One region of the Paenibacillus sp. TC-CSREp1 genome, then DNA from elsewhere that is predicted to be linked to it. Evidence: riboswitches for the same ligand, from Rfam matches in the RefSeq annotation. Region 1 holds a riboswitch; the other holds the start of a gene.
What was found. Region 1 has a riboswitch for FMN ahead of ribD (bifunctional diaminohydroxyphosphoribosylaminopyrimidine deaminase/5-amino-6-(5-phosphoribosylamino)uracil reductase RibD). Riboswitches for the same ligand answer to the same signal wherever they lie in the genome.

Region 1 (3,414 bases):
GTTACTCTAGGTTGAAGACATGATTTGGTGATTCCTGCTCCGCAATAGAGGTATCCTTACATAGGAGTATAACGCCATGAAGGAAGTACATATGTAATAAACTTAACGTGAAAGGATGTGTTGACTTTGGGTTTGGATATTGTACAGCAGCTTAAATTACTTCAGCACATTTATAGTGAGAGTACAACTTGGGACGAGCAGATCCATGCTTCAAGACAGATTGTGCCTAAGGACGTATCAACGGAGCAATTACAGGCATTAGAGGCTGCTGGGCATGAACCTAATCGCATTGCAAGACCGCAGCATGAGGAGACGATCCGTGACCTGAGAACATTGGCAGAGCGTTGGACAGTTCAGGACGCTGCTGAGGCTTTTGTGGCTTCTCTATGGTCAGCGCCAATGATCTGGCGTTCACTTCTTACAGGTAAACTGATTGCAACCAGCATGCCGGATCATGAATATAAGCCGTATCCTTCGAGTCACAAGTGCCAGATCTGTGGTCTGGATGTGAATGACGGAGTAGATACATCGCTTCAGTGGTACTGGCGGATGACAAATGGCACACCTCTGGATGGTCACATTTTTGGACATGTACTGGCTATGAGGGAGATGGCTGCTTCACCCGAGATTCCTGCTCCGACTGAATATGATCGCTGGACGTTCAGTGCTGTTCTTACTGTACTGCGCAATTTGCCTCCCAAGACCCGTTACAGCAAGGCTGCGGATGCACTGAAAAAAGCACAACTGCTGCCTTCCAAAAAGATATATGTGTACCGGGACCTGCTCGAGACGCTGGCACTAGCAGGCATTCTGGACACACCAGAGCAGCCGGGCATGATGACTGCGTTCACTTCTTATGCAGAACGTGACATGCGACCTAATACCCGTGTTGAGGTTCAAGCTCCGCTCGCATGGTGGGATTCATCTGTCGGGATTAACGAGCAGAATCTGTCCCGGATTTTCGGTGACTTCAATTGCAGTGATGTATCGCTTGAGCACAAACCTGAACCGAATCCACCAGCGAGTGAGACGGTTATTGGTGCATTCGAAAGCAGACGAGCTGTCGGTGTCAAGGCCAAGGTTCCCAAAAAATCTCCGGATGCCGGCACAGGTGAGGTGCTGCCTGGAGATGTATATGCTGTGAAGGTGCTTAGTGGTGTTTGGGTTACCGTTTACTGCCATGTAGTGAAGGACAAACGTGCCATAGTTGAGTATTTGGATGGTGTGTTTCCAGATATGCCGGGAAAAGAAGAGCTTATTCTGACCGTTCGTCCTAGGCCGGATGAACGCTGGCAGTGTTCGGCTATCGGAATGGACTCTACGAGTTGGGTTAGAAGAGTGGCCCGGGATATGCCAGCTCCTGCTGCTGACCAGCCAGCACCAAACCGTATTCCTTTCCATTCGGCAAAGGATTTAAGACACATGGCTAGCTGGTGTTTTCCTGATCTATAGAACTTATTTTCTCTCTAGGATTAAGATCCGTGTCTCGTGCAAGATGCGGATTAGAATGCATAAATGCTTATTAAAAGTTAGTATGTGACAAAAAGAAACAAAAATAAATTGATTTTTTGACACTAAAGTGCTAACATCCAATTAATAACGTAAGCGAATCCTTCAGGGCAGGGTGAAATTCCCTACCGGCGGTGATGTCCATGTTGAAGCAGAGTTTGCATATCAACATAACAAAGTCCGTGACCTGTCTGCCTGTGGCAGATGGCTGATCTGGTGTAATTCCAGAACCGACAGTATAGTCTGGATGGGAGAAGGAGAGTGTGTATGCCGGACAGGCTGCACGCCGCAGGAGTAATGCTGCATAGCTGTTCAGCAAGCGATAGCTCGCAGGTGCTATGCAGGGAAGGTTCGTAGTTGAACGAAGCTTCCTGTACGTCATACCGATTTATAAGAAACTCTTTACCTGAACAATGTATTTATCGGGGTATGTGTTTGTTTTCACTTGCCTGAAATATGATTTTGGGTGAAGTGTGGTATGGTGTATTCCTTTTACTCTTGCAGATGACATTAGTCTCTCATCATCCCCACTCGAACGGATTGTTCGGCGGGGATTTTTTAGTTCAAGATTATAACCGTGGGGTGAACGGATATGGAAATGATCAATGATGAATTTTATATGGCGTTAGCACTGGATATGGCAGAACGGTCACAAGGACAGACTGGAATTAATCCTGTTGTGGGATGTGTCGTTGTTAAGGATGGACGGGTTGTTGGCCTGGGAAGCCATCTGAAGAGAGGAACAGGCCATGCAGAAGTGCATGCTCTGAATATGGCTGGAAGTGATGCGGAGGGCAGTACGGTTTATGTAACACTCGAACCTTGCAGCCATTATGGCAAAACACCGCCGTGTAGTGAACGATTGATTCATGAGAAGGTCAAACGTGTCGTTGTCTGCTGTGAAGACCCGAATCCGCAGGTATCCGGTACAGGCATCAGTATGCTTCGTCAACAAGGCATCGAAGTTGAAGTGGGTGTTTTGCGCGAACGCGGAAGACGCTTGAATGAGAAGTTTATCAAGTTTATTACGACCGGTTTGCCTTTCGTTACCCTGAAAACAGCTTCAACGCTGGATGGGAAAATTGCAACGCGCAGCGGAGACAGTAAATGGATTTCGAACGAGCCGGCACGTGAAATTGTACATGCGCTTCGTCACCGTCACCAGGGCATTATGGTAGGGGTAGACACGGTCATTGCCGATAATCCAGAGCTGACAACGCGTTTGCAGGTAGAGGGCATCAGCCCGGTAAGAATCGTGGTGGATTCCAAGCTGCGACTTCCTGTAGGCTCTAAAATAGTCAAGGACGGGCTTGCACCAACCTGGGTGCTTACCACTGATGAGGCCAGCCAGGAGGCGGCAGAGCGCCTTGAGGCGTACGGTGTAGAAGTGATACGCTGTGGCCCTGGACCCCGTGTCGATCTGCTGCATGGACTAAGCAAGCTGGGAGAACGCGAGATCGGCTCGATACTGCTTGAAGGCGGCGGCACGTTAAATGGTGCAATGCTCGAGGCACGTTTGGTGGATCGACTGCTTATGTTTATTGCTCCGAAAATTGTGGGTGGGTATGATACCCCTGGAAGCTTCCGTTTTGAAGGTGTAGAGCGGATGAGTCAGGCGATCCAGCTGCATCAGCTGGAAATTGAGCAAGTTGGAGATAATATTAGCATTGGCGGCATTCCGGTCTGGCCGGAGTAACTGGCTGGTTAGACGAATCTGAACAAAGTGAGGTCTTATAACAAATAAGACTGCAAGTGTACAGTGCTTTAAACTAGGGAGGCGGCAGCATGTTTACGGGTTTGGTGGAAGAAGTGGGTCAAATTCGGCGTATTGGTCGTAAAGGCGAAGCCCTGGTTCTGAACATCAGCGCGTCTGTCGTTATGCAGGATTTGAAAATTGGCGACAGC
Region 2 (3,414 bases), on a different contig from region 1:
CGAGGGTCCGTGCAGCCGGGGCTCTGTTATATTTTTTAACCCGAATTCCGGAGTGTTGGTATGACCAATAACAATAAAGCCAGCCTGCTGCAAACGAGTTACAAAGTTGGAGCTTCGCTTGGCGCGATGCTCGCTGAACAGGCGTGAACCAGAGGTGAGAATTTCACCTTCCAGCGCTTGAGAGATGTCTTTTAATAGCAAGGGTACACCAGCAAAGGGCTGTTCCCCTGGCCGAACTGCACCGGCTTCCTGCCGGGCACGGGTTTCATATGTACGAATGACTGCATTCAGCTGCGGATTCACTTCCTCCAGACGCGCGAAGGCGGCTTCGAGCATTTCCACGGGAGATACCTGACGGGAGCGAATCATTTCAGCCAGCCCGATAGCATCGTAAGCAGTATATGTGAATGAAGACATGGGTTATCGTTCCTCTCTAATTCTGGATCATGTATTTTAACGGGCACACGATATATTCGTGTTCCATATCTCATCGTACCACCCCAAAGAACAAAAGACAAAACAAGCTGTAACGATAGAAAAGCACGGTTCCCCTTGAAGGTGAAGCCGTGCTTTCGTTGAGTTGTATTCATCGCGTTTTAGTAACATGCGGCACAATGCGATGGGGAGATGTAAATTCGGTTTTGTAAAGGTTACTCTGTACGTAATTTTGGTGCAGCATCAGCAATCGGTACTGAACGCTCACGCTGTTTGGAGATGGCAAACAGGGCAATCCAGATCAGGATAAAACCGATTAATTGTTCCCATGTTACCAGTGTACGGAAAGCAATCCAGTTCACAAGCACACCAGCCATAGGGAAGCTGAGTTCTGCGAGTGTTGCAACAGAAGCTTTGGTTGATGACAAGCCTTTGTAATATAGAAGCAGACTAAGCAAACCGGGCAGCAAAGCCTGACCAAGAATATTGAGAATAACAGCAGTTTGTGCACCAGCACCGGCTGGTAGTGTCCACGGTGCGCCTTCATTCCAGGTCATCAAGATCAGGAGTGGAAGTGCAACGACAAAGCGAAGGGCGGTCACTGTTTCATACCGAGCTTGCCCCAGCATCAGACGACCCATGACGGTTGAACCGCCCCACAACGCTGCCGCACCCAGAGAGAGCAGGCTGCCTGCATGAATCCAGTTATCCCAGTTGCCCAATGGCAAGGAAAAGCCAAATGTAAGCAGATATGTTCCTGCAAGTGCAATAATGAACAGGCCGCCGAAATGACGCGGCAATGTTTCTTTCAATAACACTTTGGCGAGTACAATCGCAAAGAGTGGCTGCATTTTTTGCAGTAACAATACGGTGTTGGGATCGTTATGAGTCAGAGCTAAAGTAAACAATACCGTTGCGAGTGCCGAGCCACCCCAGGAGATAAAAATAACAGCGATCCAGTGACGTGCGCGAAGCTGCTTGAGATCATCACGGAATTTCCATAGTACCGGAAGTGCAACCAGACTCACGATAATGTGTTCTACAAGCACAATCTGAGTAGAGGTCATTGTTTCAAGCAAAAGGATACGGAATAACGGGTCTACACCCCAGAGGGCCGCACCCAGTACGACAAGCCAAAAGCCGGTGTTGCTTCGTTCCTTGCGATAAAGCGTTGATGCAGTTGATGTGTTTTCCATATTCAGGACTCCTTCGTCAGAACACGGAATCTTCAGTTGGCAAAATCGACAAAATCCCCCGTCCTTGGTGTACACCAAATAAACGGGGGATCATTCAAAGACAAGACGTCAGGGAAAAAGACTCCCAAGAAACAGGCCTGTCATTGTGTTGATCTTCTCTCATCCGGACTGTACCGTCGGCCTTGGAGTCTCACCAAGTCAGTCGCTGGAAGTCATCACAAGCACAAACAGCGAGTCGCGGGCTGGTTCTATCAAATAAGAACATCACCGCCGGTTGGGAATTGCACCCTACCCCGAAGATCCTATTCAATTCATTAGTATATTGAACAAGTTGTAACCTTATGAAGTTCATCTTATTCCTGAAAGCGCTAGCAGTTCAAGTGTTTTTTAGAAAACAATACTCCAGCAGCCCTGTTGTCTGCGTAACTGCACAATTTGCCCTGCATGATAAGCATCGTGCAGAACCCACCGGGCAAGGGTTTGAGCCCAGTTTTGTTCGGAATCCATATAAGCTTCTTCGAGTTTAGCTTCCTGCAATGTAGCAAGGGTATCGCGCAACTGCTCAGCCAGTTTAGTAGTGTGCTCCATCAGCTTGCTCCAACCGGCTTCGTTCAATGGATCACCGGAAATACCAAATGTAGCTACGTTAGAATCAGCAGCAGGCATAGATGGAGTTTTATCCTGAAGACGATCCAAGATCCGTTGGTTGTAGTAGTACATATGATTGACGAGCTGCCAAATGCTTAGTCCTCCTGAAGGAGGAATCCAGGCTGCTTGCTCTGCGGTCAGCCCTTCAAGAGCCTTCGACAAGGGGACAATCCAGTTACACTGATCCCAGGTATCTTCCTTTTGAATAAGTAATACATCTAATGCGGTTGTAACAGACTTCATATTCAATTTCATTCCTCTCTTGTCAGACTCATTTCGTTTTTGCTTCATCGTGCTTGTAACTAGCTAATATGGTTTGAAATGGTTACAATTAATATAACACAATTCGAAGAGGGGTAACCATCTTTTTGATTTTAGACAGTTACATATGCGGAGGTATGTATGGACAGATTATGGACTGATTTTGTGAACAGTGATTATCATGACTGGCGTGGTGGGGACCGATCAGAAGACAGGCTGGGGAAAGCAAGCTGGCAGCAGGATTTTTTGAATCGTTGGAAATTAGAAGCGACGGTACCCGCCTCGAGTGCAGAGGAATCCGCGATGAGAAGTTTTAGAGATGAATTACAGGCTCTGGCTATTCGCATTTCTGCTGGAGGTCTGTTAACGGATAAGGACCAAGCGTGGTTAAATGACCGGATGCAGGCAGGTGGGGTAACCAGACGACTGATCTCACAAGAAGAAGGACTGGATGTTGTGCTGGTTCCGATGCATGCTCATTGGCAGCAGGTAATCGCAGAAGTGGCCGCTGATTTTGCCATGACATTATTAAAGGGAGAAGGACAGCGCATTCGAAGCTGCGACAATCCGGACTGCCGCTGGATCTTCTACGATGATACCCGGAGCAGAACACAGAAATATTGTGATGACAAAATGTGCGGTAATCTTATGAAGGTTAGACGGTTTCGGGCTAAACGAAAAAAGAAATCTAGTGAGGAATCTGGTGAGTAAAAAATGAAATTTAACCCGGTAGATTTACCTTGTACGATCAGTAAGCACCAACAGAGTAAAAGTGAGCTGTACCAGAATTGATAAATATTAACACTTCATATATAATGGTTATATACTAGCGAAAATATAGTCATAAGTAAAAAGAAATGAAGCAATGCGATTC

Region 2: linked by a shared signal. The riboswitch ahead of ACQSGY_RS07885 (DMT family transporter) and the one ahead of ribD (bifunctional diaminohydroxyphosphoribosylaminopyrimidine deaminase/5-amino-6-(5-phosphoribosylamino)uracil reductase RibD) in region 1 are both predicted to bind FMN.

Annotation. Positions count from the first base shown of each region.
Region 1 is NZ_JBNOKM010000006.1:349,741-353,154, reverse strand. It holds gene ACQSGY_RS11780 (hypothetical protein) at 118-1,452, shown strand; FMN riboswitch at 1,607-1,772, shown strand; gene ribD (bifunctional diaminohydroxyphosphoribosylaminopyrimidine deaminase/5-amino-6-(5-phosphoribosylamino)uracil reductase RibD) at 2,102-3,205, shown strand; gene ACQSGY_RS11770 (riboflavin synthase) at 3,295-3,414, shown strand, end outside.
Region 2 is NZ_JBNOKM010000004.1:288,337-291,750, reverse strand. It holds gene ACQSGY_RS07890 (amidase) at 1-417, opposite strand, end outside; gene ACQSGY_RS07885 (DMT family transporter) at 651-1,631, opposite strand; FMN riboswitch at 1,779-1,936, opposite strand; gene ACQSGY_RS07880 (DinB family protein) at 2,019-2,534, opposite strand; gene ACQSGY_RS07875 (CGNR zinc finger domain-containing protein) at 2,682-3,251, shown strand.